3 regions of the Paenibacillus sp. J22P165 genome follow, and region 2 is predicted to be linked to each of the others. Evidence: riboswitches for the same ligand, from Rfam matches in the RefSeq annotation. Region 2 holds a riboswitch; each other region holds the start of a gene.
What was found. Region 2 has a riboswitch for ZMP and ZTP ahead of rpiB (ribose 5-phosphate isomerase B). Riboswitches for the same ligand answer to the same signal wherever they lie in the genome.
Positions count from the first base shown of each region.

Region 1: another riboswitch for ZMP and ZTP. It lies ahead of AC58QM_RS17735 (DJ-1/PfpI family protein); the one in region 2 lies ahead of rpiB (ribose 5-phosphate isomerase B).
Region 3: another riboswitch for ZMP and ZTP. It lies ahead of AC58QM_RS22390 (bifunctional 5,10-methylenetetrahydrofolate dehydrogenase/5,10-methenyltetrahydrofolate cyclohydrolase); the one in region 2 lies ahead of rpiB (ribose 5-phosphate isomerase B).

Region 1 is NZ_JCAUAP010000007.1:79,698-85,633, reverse strand. It holds gene AC58QM_RS17755 (polysaccharide deacetylase family protein) at 23-736, shown strand; gene AC58QM_RS17750 (ATP-binding protein) at 777-1,328, shown strand; gene AC58QM_RS17745 (HAD family hydrolase) at 1,493-2,134, shown strand; gene AC58QM_RS17740 (GyrI-like domain-containing protein) at 2,468-2,983, shown strand; ZMP/ZTP riboswitch at 3,104-3,182, shown strand; gene AC58QM_RS17735 (DJ-1/PfpI family protein) at 3,241-3,855, shown strand; gene AC58QM_RS17730 (hypothetical protein) at 3,969-4,331, shown strand; gene AC58QM_RS17725 (phosphotransferase enzyme family protein) at 4,516-5,493, shown strand; gene AC58QM_RS17720 (phosphotransferase family protein) at 5,703-5,936, shown strand, end outside.
Region 2 is NZ_JCAUAP010000023.1:38,368-44,303, forward strand. It holds gene glyA (serine hydroxymethyltransferase) at 585-1,835, opposite strand; gene AC58QM_RS33720 (TIGR01440 family protein) at 1,872-2,483, opposite strand; gene rpiB (ribose 5-phosphate isomerase B) at 2,499-2,957, opposite strand; ZMP/ZTP riboswitch at 3,062-3,142, opposite strand; gene AC58QM_RS33730 (low molecular weight protein arginine phosphatase) at 3,238-3,810, opposite strand; gene AC58QM_RS33735 (manganese efflux pump MntP) at 3,912-4,472, opposite strand; gene AC58QM_RS33740 (L-threonylcarbamoyladenylate synthase) at 4,629-5,696, opposite strand; gene spoIIR (stage II sporulation protein R) at 5,722-5,936, opposite strand, start outside.
Region 3 is NZ_JCAUAP010000008.1:510,320-516,255, forward strand. It holds gene AC58QM_RS22370 (hypothetical protein) at 1-189, shown strand, start outside; gene AC58QM_RS22375 (methylenetetrahydrofolate reductase) at 527-1,468, opposite strand; gene AC58QM_RS22380 (sugar phosphate isomerase/epimerase family protein) at 1,583-2,347, opposite strand; gene AC58QM_RS22385 (DUF6886 family protein) at 2,452-2,976, opposite strand; gene AC58QM_RS22390 (bifunctional 5,10-methylenetetrahydrofolate dehydrogenase/5,10-methenyltetrahydrofolate cyclohydrolase) at 2,995-3,846, opposite strand; ZMP/ZTP riboswitch at 3,898-3,975, opposite strand; gene AC58QM_RS22395 (hypothetical protein) at 4,036-5,664, opposite strand; gene AC58QM_RS22400 (apurinic/apyrimidinic endonuclease family protein) at 5,717-5,936, opposite strand, start outside.

The sequences.
Region 1 (5,936 bases), on a different contig from region 2:
AAAGTATGGGAGGCTATGTGAATTGGGTCAACAATTAGCTAAAAAAATGTTTACGATGAGCTTTGATGATGGGACGATTCAGGACAGACGTTTTATTCATCTCATAGATACATATCATTTGAAATGTACTTTTAATTTGAACTCTGGATTATTTGGACAAGTACATACGATTGTGCACGAAGGCATTGAAGTCTGTCACGATGAAGTTCAAGCATCCGAAGTAAAAGAGTTGTATAACAATCATGAGATTGCGGTTCATACTGTAACCCATCCAAATTTACTTAATTGCTCGAGAGAGAAGATTATTGAGGAAGTTAATCAAGATTATATAAGTCTAACGGAACTTTCGGGTAAACCTATTATAGGTATGGCCTATCCAGGAGGTCCTTACTATAATGAATTTACTATTGATACAATCCTGAAAAATACGCCTATCCGTTACGCTCGAAATATTAATTCTCATAACTCTTTTATATTGCCAAGTAATTTCATGGAGTGGCAGCCAACCTGCCATCAAAATGATAAACAATTGATTCAACTTGCAGAAAAATTTATTGAAGCTGAAGCTCAAGAAGATATGCTGTTTTATGTATGGGGCCATAGCTTTGAATTTGATAAATATAAGAGTTGGGATAGTTTTGAGTATTTTTGTAAGATCATAAGCGGACGTAAGGATATTCGTTATATGACGAATGGCGAAGTTTATCATTATGTGACGCAACGTCACTTCGATTAACTACCAAATAAGGTATTAGATAGTTATCATGGAGGTTAATATGAAAAATAATATTCATATTCTGGGTGCTTCGGGCTCAGGTGCTACTACTCTTGGGAATGAATTGTCTTTGATATTGCCTCATAGTACTTTAGATGGTGACGATTTTTTTTGGATCGAGAAATTTACTAAACAGCGAGAACCCAAGGAAAGATTTCAGTTATTAAAAGAAGATCTTCGAAATAAAAAGCAATGGATTCTTACAGGAGCAGTATGTGGTTGGGGAGACGAGTTGAAATCAAACTTTGATCTAGTCATATTTATTTATACGCCTAGAGAGGTAAGGCTTCAAAGGTTAAAAGATAGGGAATTTCAAAGATATGGTCATGAAATATTACCTGGTGGAAGTAAGTACGAACAATCACAAGCTTTTTTAGAATGGGCATCCTTATATGATGAAGCTGGATTAGAAGTCAGAAGTAAGGCTTTACACGAACAATGGATGTCCGATTTAACTTGTCCAATACTGAGAATAGAAGGAGATTATACAGTAATAGAAAGAGTGAACATTGTTTTGGAATATTTGAATAAAAACGATAGTCCATTCAGCTAAACGTTCTTACCCTTGCACAGTTGGCGAACAACTCAGGTACAGCGCTTCTAGGCAATTGTTTTTAATATTCTTAAAATATTATCCATTTCCCCATAATTAAATTATTGTAAGCGGTTGCGTTTTGAAACGTAATGACTCCATAGCTGACAAAGGAGAACGAAACAATGAAAAAGTACATACTCTTCGATCATGATGGTGTTTTGGTTGATACTGAATTCTGGTATTACAAAGCGGGAGAACGTGCTCTGGCTGACATTGGATTTACCTTGGATAAAGATCAATACCTCCGCGACATGACCCAATCATTGGGCACTTGGGCCCAAGCTAGGGCGGCAGGTATTGATGAAAAGACCCTCAGCAAGCGGCGTGAGGTCCGCAACGTCTATTATCAGGAGTATCTAAGAACAGAAGCCATAGAGATTGAAGGCGTAGTTGAAACTCTAGCCGAACTTTCAAAGTATGTCCGTATGGCCATCGTGACGACTGCAAAGCGCGCAGATTTTCAACTTATTCATGAAAATCGCCAGATTATTCAATTCATGGAATTCATCCTTGTTCGCGAAGATTACGAGCACACCAAGCCGCACCCGGAACCATACTTGACCGGCCAAAAGCGCTTCGGAGCTACCAAAGAAGAGACCCTCGTTGTAGAGGATTCAAACAGAGGGTTGAACTCAGCCGTGGCGGCTGGTATCGACTGTGTTATTGTCCATAACGACTTCACAAAAACACATGACTTCTCTCAGGCCAGCTATCGAATCAAATCGCTGATTGAATTAAAGGATATTATCTTGAATATAACCTGAGAAAATAGCGTATATAATGAAATTTGATATTGAGCAAATAGTTCAAAGGCACAAATGTTTCTACATAAATTTCAATGAAACTGCCTGAGGAATCAGGCTTTTACTTTTTTGTAGGAGGTTTTTTGAATCAACAATGGATCATTCAAGTGTTACTCAACTCTCCAACCAAATAACCTTAATCCCATCCCCGTTTCCGGAGGGTGAATGAAAAAGGAATATATTTACAATGAAACAAATGTTCTGTATTATGATAGGGAAACATATCAAATAGAGATGATCTCCTATGAGTAGTGTAGTAATTCATGAATCAAGTGAGATTGGGGAGTGTATGCTTTGCAGGAAACAATAGCGATTGACTTGGTTGAAGTGGCGCCTTTCAAGACATTGGCTGTAAGGACGGGAATGACATCAGACAAGAACGGGACTAGGGTGGCATGGAGCAAGCTTACCGCTCAGGTCCCACTTGACGATACGCGACTTACGGACGTGCCTTCAGCGTATGTGTTCATTCCGCAGGAGCAATGGAGCAACAAAGTTGATACGCTTTGGGTAGGATTGGCGGTTCGTGAGTTTGGGGATGTACCGGATGGCATCGAGACTTTGGAGATTAGCGGTGGGCTTTGTGTGAGTGCAAAAGTATGCGGGAATGAGGCCCATATGTGGCGAGTATATGATGCGTTATTTGCATGGCTTGAACAGTCTCCTGATTATGAAATAGATCGGCGTCAAGGCGTATTTGGGATGGAGACAGTTCCGCTTGAACCGTTGAACGCTCTCACAGTTCCTTATTCAGAAATTGAAACATTTAACTTTGAAATGCTATACCCTATTCGTAAGAAGTCATCGTAGATTTATACGAAGAACTTTTGTTCAGAAAATTCATGTTATCTACAAAGAAAGGGCCGTCCTGTAAAGGATGGCCTTAAGGCTTGATAAAGTTAGATTTTCTAGATTATAATAAAGTAAATATTTGGTATGTGCGACTGGCGAAACGTGGAGTACCACGAGGAAGCATATATGTCATACGCCGTTCGCCTGGGCAAAGTATTTGGTCTAAGATCAGATGCTTTTTTTGTGCTTTTATATGAAAAGGACGGTGTTATGGAGTGAAAATAGCTTATATTCTTTTTGACAAGATGACAACATTGGATTTTGTTGGTTTTTATGAAGCGGTATCTTGGCTAAAAATTCTAAATGCTAAAGAAAATGTGTCTTGGGATCTCTGTGCAGCACGTGAGGAAATTACAGACGACCGTGGAATGACAATACAAATAAAGCATATCAGCCCAGATCTGTCTAAGTATGATTTGATATTTATACCCGGCGGGATGTCTACGAGAGAATTAAGATACGATACAGAGTTTGTATCTTGGATACAGACTGCTCGAGATGTGGAATACAAAGTATCTGTTTGCACAGGTGCTTTGCTGTTAGGTGCTGCAGGTTTCTTAACTGATAAAATGGCGACAACGAACCCTTCAGCTTACGATTTGTTGATTCCTTATTGCACAGCGGTTGTTAAGGCAAGGGTTGTACGCGATGGAAATATTTTTACTGGGGGAGGCGTTTCTGCTTCAATTGATCTGGGGTTGTACCTTGTTGAATCACTTACGAATATGGAAGTAGTAAAAAAGGTCCAAAAGATGATGGATTACCCTTACTATCAGGCGGGGCAATTGTCTACTATCTTCATGCCACACACGAGTGATGAATACTGTTAACAACGTCAGCGCGTTAAAGGAATTAAGAATTCACTGATGAAATTATAAGTAAATGATTTTCTCGATTGCAATAGGGAGCTATCGAATACTCAGACGGGTGGTGTTAAGTAACAATGTATATTAGATTTCATGGTAATTATAATAGTCCTAAGACTAAAAAACCTTTTGGTATTTTTGTAGTCATATATCACCTATATCGTGATGGAAGGCTTTCTGAAAGTGAGAGCAAGCTTTATCTCGACACCAAAGAATGGTTTGAAAAAAATTTACCCAACCCACCGTATTATGAAGATAATAATTCAATTAACGCTGTAACTTGGTTTAAAGATGATGGTAACACAGAAACCATGCTAGTTCATCTGGAACCTTTCTTTAGAATTGCTGAGAAACATCGAATAGAAATAATAAAATCTGTTTCCAGAGAACTTCCAGGTGTTCTTGCTTACGAGGATGAATATCAAGTTGGAGTTTTCTGATTTTCCGAGCTTAACTGAAACACAGATGAACAACAACCAGAAACGGTAGCCAGCCAATGAGCTGCTACCGTTTTCACATCTAACGGGTATGAATTTTCAATTAAAGACGTTTATTATTGACCAAAATCGATTGATTTGGATTAGAATTAGATTAATTACCTTTGGAGTGTGATCGAAGAAAACGATGGATAAGAATATTAAACATCTATTCAATCAAGATATATTGAGACAAGCCGCAGAACGTTATGGTATACGCGAAGACTCACTAATCGAATTAAATGGTTTTCAAAACTTCGTTTATTCTGGATTGGTTGGAGATCGTGAAGTTATACTCAGGATTGCTCATATTACACATCGGAATAAAGAATTAACGAAAGCGGAATTAGAGTTTATCATGTATCTGGCACAGTCTGGTGTAAAAGTAGCTAGTCCGATACAGTCTTTAACGGGTGATCTTCTTCATACAATTGATGATGCTTTTGTTGTGACAGCCTTTGAGAAAGCCCCTGGTAGAAACGCAAATATCGCTCGGGAGAGCAATACGTTTTATGAGAATATAGGTCAATTGGTGGGGAGAATACATAAAGTCTCACTTCACTATCCCCACAAACCATTACGCTATGAATGGCATGACAATGCTTTATTAGCTTCATTTAAAAACGATTGTCCGTCAGAATTATACAACAGTTTTGACCGATTAATTGGAGAAGTTAGCGCTCTTTCTAAGGATAAAAATACATACGGGCTTATTCATGGGGATGTAAGCTGTGGTAATTATTTAAATGATGGAGATAAGGCAAATATTATCGATTTTGACGAGGCGGAATATAGCTGGTTTGTGTCTGATATTGCTACACCATTATTTTATGAAATCCCTATTCCGTGGGTTGTGGATGGAGAGGTAAGAAAGGAGATTACAAAACGTTTTTTTTCTAACTTTTTAAACGGTTATTGTAAAGAAAATACGGTAAGTCAAGTATGGTTAAAGAAAATACCTTTATTTATCGATTTAAGACAAGCTAGAGTTTTATCCGCTTTATATAGAAGCAGAGATTTTAATGCTCCTGATTGGAGTGAATGGGATGAACAAGCTCGGCGCTTCTACTATTTCAACTTACTGAATAATACACCATATATTGATTTGGACTTTTCGCGAATGTAAAAACGAGCAGGAATGCTACAAATGATGCAGTACTTCTTAGCTTTATACAGATTGTGGATTCGTTCATTGTTCTGGAGGATTATGGAGAAATACGATTAATCTAAGGGGAACTATAAGTTGAGGCTGCTATGCTGGCTGTCTCGTTAAGCAATTGGGCAGAAAATTTGAAGAGGGACAATATATTACTACTGTGAAAAGGGGCTGAGACTATGACCGCGTATGAAAAACCAAATTTGGCCGTGAGTGAAATTGAGGCAGTGTTGCGAAAGCATTTTGGACCTGGTGCGGCCGAAATAACGACATTGACCGGGGGAAACTTGAGCAGCGTGTTTTCCTTTGTTCATGAATCCAATAGTTACGTCGTAAAATTCAGTGATTTGGAAGGCGCATATCAGACAGAAAGCTTTGTCTCTGACTTGCTGACGGGTCAAGGCATTACTTTT
Region 2 (5,936 bases):
CTTGCCTTATTGCGGATAGATCGTTGCTGGAATGTAGTGCGTGGACGGATGCTTTGGCTGCCGATTGCGTTTTGATGTATAAACTACAGCTAATTTGCTCAAATCCGACCTACTTTCGTGATTAAATGGAAAAAGTACAGCTAATTTCGATGAAACGTAAAGAATCGAGCGATTCGAAAGAATTTAACTACAGGAAATACAGCTATTCCTTCCAATTCGAGAAATTGGCTTCAAATAGATGGAGAAAATCCAGTTAGTTTGCTGGGGAGGGTTGGAAGTGAAGGTGAGGGAGGTTTAAGTAGCTCGGAGCGATCGGTTGGGGGTGGCGGCGGTAATTAAGGTAAAGTGGAGGTAACTACAGGTCGAGTTGAAGGTGTTGATGAGTAGCTTGGGGGATCGGTTTGGCGCGGCGGCGGTAATTAGGGGGGATGGTACCAGGAGGTGACGATGAAGACGGGAGTGTGGCAATACAGTAAGGGAAGCTACTTTGGGTTATAAAGTCCGGACAAGGTATACATGGGGTGGCCATGGTTGCGTGTAAAAAAAAAAGACCAGCTCCAATGAGCTGGCCTCCCTAAAAACGATTAGTAAGTCAAACCTGGGTAAAGTGGGAATTGCGCTGTTAGATCCGCAACCATGCCACGAGCTTTCTCAAGCGTAGCTTCGTCTTTCGGGTTTTTCAATGTAAGACCGATAACTTTTGCGATAGTTTTCATTGCTTCTTCGTCCATACCACGGGAAGTAACAGCCGGTGTACCCAAACGGATACCGCTTGTTACGAACGGGCTAGTTGGGTCGAAAGGAATTGCGTTTTTGTTCGCTGTAATACCGATCTCATCAAGCACGTGCTCAGCGTCTTTACCGGAGATGTTCAGGTTACGCAAGTCAACCAACATCAAGTGATTGTCTGTACCGCCGGACACAAGGTTGATACCTTCAGCTGTAAGAGCTGTTGCCAAAGCTTGTGCGTTGTTGATGACGTTTTGACCATAAACTTTGAAATCCGGTTGAAGAGCTTCACCGAAGGAAACAGCTTTAGCTGCAATTGTATGCATCAAAGGTCCACCTTGGGAACCAGGGAATACTGCTTTATCGATCGCTGCAGCCCATGCCTTTTTCGTAAGAATCATACCGCCGCGAGGACCGCGAAGCGTTTTGTGTGTTGTTGTTGTTACAAAATGTGCGTGCGGCACTGGGTTCGGGTGCAAACCAGCTGCAACTAGACCAGCGATATGCGCCATATCAACGAAGAACAATGCGCCTACATCGTTAGCAATGGAAGCCAATGCTTCGAAATCAATCGTACGCGGGTACGCACTTGCACCAGCAACTAGCATACGAGGCTTGTGTTTGAAAGCTGCTTTACGAACATCATCATAGTCGATGCGGAAATCTTTTTCGCTTACGCCGTAAGCTACGAAGTTGTAAAGAATACCGGAAGCATTAACAGGACTACCATGTGTTAAGTGACCACCGTGCGCAAGGTTCATACCAAGAACCGTGTCGCCAGGGTTTAGAGCAGCTAGGTAAACAGCCATGTTCGCTTGTGCACCGGAATGCGGTTGAACGTTGGCGTGCTCAGCACCGAAAAGCTCTTTCGCGCGATCACGAGCGATGTCTTCCACGATGTCTACGTACTCACAGCCACCATAGTATCTTTTGCCTGGGTAGCCTTCTGCATATTTGTTCGTAAGTACTGTACCCATAGCTTCAAGAACGGCTTCGCTCACGATGTTCTCGGAAGCAATTAGCTCAATTTTGTCGCGTTGACGGCCTAGCTCAAGGTTCATCGCTTCTACGATTTTCGGATCTTGTTTGCTCAAAAAGTTTGTCATATGGAATTCCTCCTAAGGATAGTCGTTAAAATACAATTAGCAATCTGCATCAGGTGCAGCTTGTTGATAGAGTTGCTCCGCTAGATCGGCGGAGTAGATAGCTCTCGTGCCGCCGATCAGCTTAGGCCTTGCGAAGGCCATCGTAACGTACGCTTGGCCGATATGGCGAACAGGTGGCCTGACAGGCACAGCCACTTTACGCAGGTGCATCCCGATCAGCGTACTGCCAATATCGATAGCCGCGTGAGCCGCAATCGACTCCACCACGACGGCCTTTGTGAAGTGCCGATACGCATAAGAGGCCATCGAGCCTCCTGCCTTCGGCACGGGAATGACAGAGACCGGCTCCAGCTGTGGCGCTAGCGTCAAAAGCTCTTCTTCCACAACCAGCGCACGATTCAAATGCTCACAGCACTGATAGGCCGCAAACAGTCCGAACTCGCTGCAAATGCGCTTCACCGTCTCAAAAATCGGCTTAGCCGCATCCAGCGTACCCGATGTACCAATTCGATGCCCGAGAATTTCACTCGTGCTCGTACCGATCACAAGAATGTTGCCGGGTCGCAAGCCGCCGACCGTAACCAGCTCCCGCAGGTTCGCTTCCAAAGCTTCCGCTGCTGCTATAGGGTCAAATACAGAATCACTCATTATTCATCCTCATTTCTAGGGATGTACCGTGAAACGATCCTCAATGCTCTGCACTTTATTGATGCGGTTCTTATGGCGGACGCCCTCTGAAAACTCGGTTTCCAACCAGATTTTGACGATTTCTTCCGCTACACCAGGTCCAACTACTCGCTCACCCATTGCAAGCACGTTCGTATCATTATGTTCACGTGTCGCTTTCGCAGAGAAAAGATCGTGCACAAGTGCACAGCGAATTCCCGGAACCTTATTGGCAGCAATGGACATCCCAATGCCTGTTCCACAAAGCAGAATCCCTTTGTCTGCTTCTCCTGAAACGACTTTTTCGCAAACTTGAAGTGCATAATCTGGATAATCAACGGAGTCGCCGCAGCTGCATCCGAAATCAATCACTTGATGACCTAATGATTCAATAAAAGGAATGATAACATCTTTCAAACGATAGCCTGCATGATCTGCACCTAAAGCAATTTTCATGAATAAAACGCTCCTTTTTGACTGTTCGAATTCGACCATCCTATTATATCCCAAAGCTCACCAAAAACGAAAAAAAGAGCGCACACGCTAAAAAACGCGCGTTGCTCTTTTGCCCAGGCGACCGGCCGTATAGCTCAATGCTCCATTGTGGTTACTCCCACTCGTCGCCAGTTACATTGAGTCTTGCTTGTTACCTGTATTTTATCGCATTCCTCGCGATGTGTAAAGTTCTATTAGCCTACATGAAGACATAAGGTGCAATCTGGAAAAACGATTTTGGTTAACGCAGCTTTTTTACCAATTTATCTAAGCTCCGACTAATTTCTTCAGCGGTGTTTCGGTAATCAGCCAATGATCCGCCATAAGGATCGGAAATATCGTAATCGGGAATCGTATTTTCCAACGTATACATACGACTTCTTTCTTCGACAGATACCGTTTGGGACAACGCCTGTTTAAGTTGAAGCTCCGCTGCGAGCTGCTCTCTCTCTTCAATTGCCTTCAGAATTCGATCATCGTCCTCTACATACTCATTGAGCGTATAAGTCTTCTCGATCGCATGAGGGAAGCGCCCAATCACGGTACGTTTATGCCCCGTTGTCATCGTCAAGACCAGGTCAGCCCAATCGACATCTGCAGCACTTATTGCTAGCGAACTAATCGATTCTTTGAAACCCGCTTCATGGAGAAGCGATTGGCTATTCCTAGAGATCGGACCACCCGTCATCGCGGATACACCTGCCGAACGAACCTCCGCCGCAAGCCCCTCTTGACGCACCCTCATACGCAGCAAACCTTCAGCTAACGGACTGCGGCACGTATTTCCTGTACAGACAAATAGAATTCGCAACATGAAATCCTCCCGAAATAAACGACTACACCCTCCTCTTAAGAGAGGTGCGTTTATATAGAAATTTAAGAACGGCTGCACCGTCCATGATTACTCGTATTGTATCATAGTAAAAACTTGATCCCAAACCCTAATAAGATAAGTCCGCCGAATGCCTCGCCGTATTCGCCTACCCAACCGCTAACACGTCTACCTAATAGCAAGCCCGCTATCGAAAGCAACCCGCCAAATAAACCAAAGACGAGCACAGTGAGCACGATATCGGTAGCAAACATGCCAAGCGATACACCCACCGAGAATGAATCTATACTTACACTGAGAGCAAATATAATAAGCCCCCATAGTGTCCGATGATCAAAGGCCGTCGCTTCTTCCCCGCGTACCGAGCTGTATACCATATGGGCTCCAAGCAAAATAAGCAAACATCCCCCCGCGGCAGTCGCTACGTTACCCAATAGGAGCGAAACATATTGCCCCATAAACATCCCCGTCAGCGGCATGATTACATGGAAAAGACCGATGATAATGCTTATTTTCAAAATATCCCACAGACGAATGCCCTTCATTCCTATGCCAATTCCTAACGAAAAAGCATCTAGGCCCAAAGCAATCGCCATTATTCCAATTGTCATGAGTTGCCCAACTTGTACCCCAGATGCGAGCATAGCACGATCCCCCTTGTCCACGATTCTTTCTCAAGATATGCGGACAAACTGGGAATCATGCTAATCACAATAAACGGCTACACCGTCCTACTTGGACGGTAGCGTTTATCTGGAATATAAGGCAATTTAGTGCGTGAAACACAAAAATCTTATATTTTAGAGACGGATCCGTTCATGCCCCGCTGCTTTGAGCAGTCGATTCATAATCGCGCTGCCAATGCCTGAATCAGGGACACCTTCTGCAACAATATAACTAATACCTTGGTGATCAAAAGTCCGCAGAGCGCCATATAGCTCCCGAGCAATCGAATCTGGTTCGGATAGAGAGCCGCATGCGAGAATGAGATCTGCACGGTATTCGCCTGCTCTCTCCTCAAAGGTAAGAATACCCGTCGACTCTCCTCGTGCCTTGGCAGCATCAATATCCTGCTGAATCCATGCTGAGACTTCCTGCACATTGTCCCCTTGCACGATGTGCATAAAGCCCTTCGGCGCATAATGCGTGTACTTCATACCTGGCGCACGCGGGGTATCCGAAGCCTCTACTTCTGTCGGTTCAGACACATGAATAGGCAGCTCTGGCAACACGACATGCAGCTGCTCTGCTGTCACACCACCTGGTCTCAGGATGTATAACTCCCCGTCAACCAGCTGAATCACCGTGGACTCTACGCCAACACCAGTTGCACCGCCATCCACAATGCCGCCAATCTTCCCGTCCAAATCATCACGCACATGCGAGGCTAGGGTTGGGCTCGGTCTACCTGAGCTGTTCGCACTTGGCGCCGCTATCGGCAGCCCTGTTTCTCGCAGCAGCTGTAAGGCAACCGGATGATCAGGTATACGAATGCCTACCGTTTGCAGACCTGCCGTCACTAACGGCGAAAGGCTACCTGCAAGAACAGGTAGCACAATGGTTAAGGGGCCTGGCCAAAAGGCTTGCATAAGAGCTAGATGATCCGTTGTTAGACTATCCGACTGAATAAGACTTGGGAGCTGGTTCACATCAGCAATATGTACAATCAGAGGGTTATCAGACGGCCTCCCTTTTGCAGCGAAAATCTGGAGAACGGCGGCGGTATTCGTCGCATCCGCTCCAAGTCCGTACACCGTTTCGGTCGGAAAAGCGACCGTATCACCTTGCTGCAGAAGTTTCGCTGCTTCTGCTATATCCTGCGCTGTTGCGCCAATCGCTCCTTGATTCACGTTCCAGTAGATTGTCACAAACTCTCATCCTTACTTGTATAGATTAGCTGAACCACGAAAAGATCGCCTTAAACATTTCCCAAATAAAGAACTTTACTTTCGGTTGAGCCGGCTCTTCGGTCGTGGTCGTGGTAACTGAAGCTGCTACGACCTCACCTTTTGTGTCTTTCTTTGCTACCTTCTCTGTCGAAGTAGCTTTATCTTTGCTAGCGACAGTTTTCGCTTTATCTTCTTTAACCGGCTGCTTTTCCTTGCCAT
Region 3 (5,936 bases), on a different contig from region 2:
ACCATCTACACGATGGATACCTACAACCGTACAGACTGGCAACCGACGAAGCCTACTATTTCGTTGCAAAATGCTACCCAATTTCACCTACGCATGGATGGCTTTGGCTGGGTACTTATAAACGGCAGCGTCTTGGTGACGAAAGATGGTGGTCGGACTTGGGAAGAGCCTGGTGCAACTCGTAATTAATCAACATGTAGAAAGAGGCCGTTTCAAAAGTCGATCTAGACTTTTTGAAACAGCCTCTATTTTCGTTAATGACCTATGAGTATTAAACCTGCTTCCCGCAATCTAACTGGATTTTCTCCATCTATTTGCAGTAGATTTCTTGTATCCGAAAGGTTAACTGTATTTCCTGTAGTTAATTTTCTTCGATTTGATCGATTCCTCAAATATTATTCAAATTAAATGTACTTTTTCCATCTAATCATCAAAACACGCCAAATTCGAGCAAATTAGCTGTAGTAATTACATCTAAACACGAAGAAGCAGTTATCACAAGTTCTTCAAAGAATTATCGTTCCACTTAAAAAACAAACGAAGATCGCATCTTCTTATCCATCATGGCTTTAATCTCATGGACTAATTGAATGGAAGCTTCAATCTCGACTTTGCGCGTGGAGACACTTTCAACACTGCACCCGATCGGAATTCCTTTTTCCAATCCAAATTCGAATAATTCTTCGAAAATTTGTTGCGATACAGCTACCGATTTGTCCAAAACATCATGGGAATATTTCAAATCATTTTCCAACCATTTCGGGATACTGATCCCTAGCCATTTCATAAATTCTAAGGTTTTGGTTGATCCGCAAGGCGCAATATTCATCAAAATCGGCACCATGTCTAGCTTATTTTCTCTACAGTGATAATAATAGTCCGATAAGAAGTTTTTGGACGCTTCCACATTATAGGTTGCTTGCGATATGAAGAAGCGGCTTCCACTCTCTATTTTGCTAGCCATTCTTAGATGCTCATCATCTTTTTTCATGTGTCTTTCCGGAATGACAACGGCACCTAATGTAAGATTATTGTTCAGCTTCTGACTTAACGCATAGGCTTCCGGAAGCCCCATATGAACCTCTTGATTACTAGAAGAGGCGCCAACAAACACGGAAAACCGCTCTTCATCATGATCAGCCCTGATCCAATCTGACAATTGTTCCTCCGTATATTTACCAACACAGCGATAAATAATCTTGGGAACCTTTAGCTTGGACAAATACTCCTTGCTGTAAGTCGTCGGATCAACGGTTTGCAAATACGGGAAAGGACGATCTTGATCAATCCGATCACTTTCCTCCTGCACATCGTAAAGAATTAAGCCATCTATTTGAAGCTTCTGAAGCCGCTCACATTGCTTTTGTGAAATTTCAGCCATTTTCTCTAGGGATTGTGTTTCTTTCGGCGGCGTCATCCCATAGGTAAGGATACCTGTTTCTCTTCGCAGTATTTTGTCTTTTAGCATATGTGTCACAACCTTATCTCTCTAATTCCCGAAAAAATGAAATCATAGCAAACTACTCGGTATTCTATAGTTCGACCCCCAAATACCGTATTCCTCTTCAAATCGGAATACCCGTTAAAGGAACTTACTACGCATAAAGGCCAAACTTGCTGCAAACTCCTTCTCTGGATCATGCACCGTACACTCAGCGGAAATCATACCTTTATACCCGGATGCATGCAAGGCCGTAACGAATTGATCATAGGGATACTGTCCAGTCCCAGGGGACAATCGTCCTGTATCGGCAAGATGAATATGTTGGAGCCATTCTTTATTTTCGATAAGGGTAGTGATTGAATCCTGTTCTTCATCCATATGGTAGAAATCAGCCAAAACCCGTATGGAGGGATGATTTACTTGTTTAGCAAAAGCTACCGCCTCAGAAACTGTGTTGATTATGTTAGATTCCTTGCGATTCAAAGGCTCTATAGCCAATGAAACACTTGTATCTTGGAATTCTTCACCGATGACAGAGAGTAATTGAAGCAGCTGTTCCTCTGCGCGATTGCGCTCCCAACCGTCCGGGATTTGACGTGCTTTTCCACTTCCCAATACGGCTGTCTGAGCTCCTATCTTATTTAAAGCGCTTGCAGCTTTATGAACATAACGACGGATTCGTTCTTCATCCGCTTCTGGACCTACCACTTTCAAGTCTCCAGGAAAAAATATACTGAAAGCTTGCACCGGCAATGGACTGTTCACGTACAAAGGAAGCTTGGTGTTGAAGTCCGCCTCATCCTCTAAATTTAATGATACGAGAGCGCATTCCATATAATCGAAGCCAATACGTTGAAGTCTTTCCGCTTCCTGAATTCCACTGCACCATCCAAATTTATACATGTCCATTCCTCCCTATCGTTACTTACTCTTTTAATATAGCAAAAAAACCAAAGAATAGGATCATGAATTTGTCCAATTCTTTGGCTATTTTATCTAGAAGGTATTTAGAGTTCTCGCTGCTCCGCAAATCCCATTCTACACATGGAATAATTGAAACTCGCTTGCTGAATTTTATCAGACAAGTCCCATAAATTATTCAAAATGCGAACTTCCACGTTTCTTCTAAAGAGCTCTCCGAACAAATCTCGAATTTCAACTTTATGGATAGGTATTTGTGACTTCTCACTCACATAGTACCCAGCTCCAGGATCTAGCGAGTAAAAATCGGTCGAATCAAGTTCGTACAAATATAGCGTTGTCTGTTTCATAATATCAAACCATTTATGCTCGATAGCAACAACATGCGTCGTTGACTGCGAGGAAATAAAGTGTCTTTTATCTTCATCAGAAGTGGTTTCATTGCAATGATAGGTCACTCTTGGACAATTCCGAGGTGTCAGAAAATTAGGTAGGCATTGTTCATTAATCGCCCATACTAATCCTTTTTCTGGATCCAAGTCTTTTCTTGTAGGAATTCTAGGGTTAAAAATAGCAATGTCTTTCTCTTCGCTTACGTGAAATAATTTCACCTATGCTCCTGCCCCCTATCATCTAGAATTCACATACTTCTCCGCTGCATCAACTGTATGTTTCAATAAGGTTGCTATAGTAACGGGTCCTACTCCCGCAGGAACAGGTGTAATCGCTGATGCCTTCACGCGACAAGCCTCATAATCAACATCTCCAATGTTGCCTGGATTATATCCCGCATCCATCACGACCGCTCCTGGTTTAATCCAATCTCCTTGCACAAAATTCGGTTTACCAACAGCCGCTACCACAATGTCCGCTAATCGAACCATGTCTCCCACATTCGACGTCTTTGAGTGACAGATGGTTACAGTTGCGTTCCGATTTAATAGCATCATAGAAACCGGCTTCCCCAGAATGGGACTTCTGCCAATCACCACAGCGTGTTTGCCCTCTATGGGAATCTGGTAATCATCCATAATGGCTAGGATAGCCGCTGGTGTACAGGATGGAAAAGCAGCAATGCCGAAGGCATTTTGAGCAAAACCTTGTGTCGTTACGCCATCTACATCCTTATCCATATGAATCGCTTCAAATGCCGCCCTTTCATCAATATGATGAGGGACAGGATGTTGAAGCAAAATCCCATGCACACTTGGGTCAGCATTCAGTTTCTGAATGGCAGCGATTAATTCTTCAGTCGTTGTATGCGCGGGTAGCTCAACTCGAATAGAACGGATACCCAGTCGTTTACACGCATTTCCTTTCATTTTCACATAAGTAGCTGAAGAAGGATCATCGCCAACTAAAATCGTCGCTAGGCAAGGTGTGACCCCTTTCAAAGCTAACTGACTAATTCTACTTATCAGCGCCTCTTTCATGTTCGTTGCCACCCGATTACCGTCCAAGATTACTGTTTCCACATTCATCTCATCATTCCTCCCAAGGTAAGAACATAAAGAGGTAAGGGGAATTCCCCTTACCTCTGCCCAGGCGTACGGCTATTATCGGTGTGCTCCCTCATGGTTACCCATGCTCCGCCAGTTACACATCGTTTATTGATAGGTATATCATAGCAATCCATTCCCCTATGTTCAACATGTTTGTCAAAAAAATGACTATAAAGATGCTGGTGACAGGAAGAACGAATACCACAAATTCGTCATGAATACATCAAGCACAACAAAGTAGAACATCTCGAGCCCTACATTTCGCTCAGATAAACCTCTTCGCCATAAGCGAGTTACACCATAAGAAATGACAGCAAAAATAGCGAGTAACAACAAGCCAGCCCACACAGATTGCAAGCTATCTGGCATGACTTGCAGAGCCATTGATTTTCGAAAATCCCCAATAAAAAGGGCTTTGACGATGAGATACATCGCAAGGGATATCCCAAAATGCCGCTTGGCATGCTCATCATAATGATATTGCCAAAATACACTGATAATGACTAAATAAAGGCCAGGTAGTAAAATCCATTTTAAGCTTATAAGTGCCGTGAGAACGCCAATCCCCCAAAAAAGCGGTAAGTTTCCAGCTGCTTCTTGCAAATCCTCTGTGCCTATATGGTTCATACGCTCCAAATAAGGTATCTGATCTGTTGCGTAATAAACGCGATAGGACTCCGCATTCACGGCATCCAGCCAAACAGCTAATGAACTATCTGCTCTTGTCGCTAAGCTCGGATAGGACGCGAATCCACTGAATTGACTAATCCGAGCAGAATCTCTCATTTTACCATCCTTGAAACTAACTTTGTACACCTCTTGACTCGTTTGGCGCCTATTTTTCTCATAAACAGACGATACCACAAGCGTAACTTCGCCAGAGGAAGATTGTGTGAAGGAAGGATGCAAAATCGTATCCGAATCGCTCTTAGTCGTGACAGGCAGGTTGATAACATCATCTACCAACTTATCTGGTTGATTCGAAGGGAATGTAAGCAAGTGCAACGTACTCTTCCCAGATTTACGAGAACTCGTCGTATACACCGTCATCATTGATGAACCATCGACTGCCAGCGCTATATCATCTAAACTACTCGTTGCATAATCGACATCCTTTAACTTGCGCTGTACAAGCGGTTTCCAAGTTTCTGATGCGAGTTGAACGTAATGAAAAGATTCATTGCCTTCTTTACTGATTGCGTAGACGAGTGAAAGACTGCCGGTCGCATCCCGATGTCCTTGGATATGTCTGATATTGGGGATATCAAGCTGGGACCAAGTTAGCTTCTCATTCGGATGAAAAGCACTCACATACAGTGTTGTATCATTGTAAGCCAACAGGATGCTTTCCCCTTGAGAATTCTTTACCGTTTGAACAGCCGTAATTTCATTGGCATTCATTACGAACATCGGCGACCAAGCGCCGTTCTTCCACTCGCTCGTATATAGCTGATTTCCGTCCCCAATCCAAACCACATGATCCTTATCTAATTGCCTATAGGAACGAAATGAACCCTCAGCAGGTAAGCCGCGTGTTTCCGAAGTACGCTGCCCCTTATCATCAATCGTGACCAATTCAATCGTTTTTCCTGCCAAATACGCAAAGCTGCGATCGCCAACCATTTGCACAGGTTCACCGATCGTTGCTACTTGCGTTAATTCCGTTGCACGGCCAAAAGGTTCTGGATATGGCTTTACATTTTCATTCGCCAACATGAACGTTTGAATCAAACCGATGACGATGATCGCCGCCAAAAAAGGAACATACGTAAACAGCTTCCATCTTGATTTCTTCACTTCGTAAAAACCTCCAAAACTTTCATACTGCCCTAGTAGTTAAAATGATTGCTTAATAAGAATGATTGCTGCGTATTAATTTTCCATTGTTCAATAAACGCGCCACCCAATCATAACATTGATTCAATTGATCTTCACTAATAAAATCAGAACGGTGCTCAAACATGATTTTCACTTGATCATTCTGCTCAGCAACTATCGCGAGATAATCCTCAATAGGGGCCCAACCGTCTCGTGGATCCAATTCAGGTAGGACAGGATGACGCGAATTG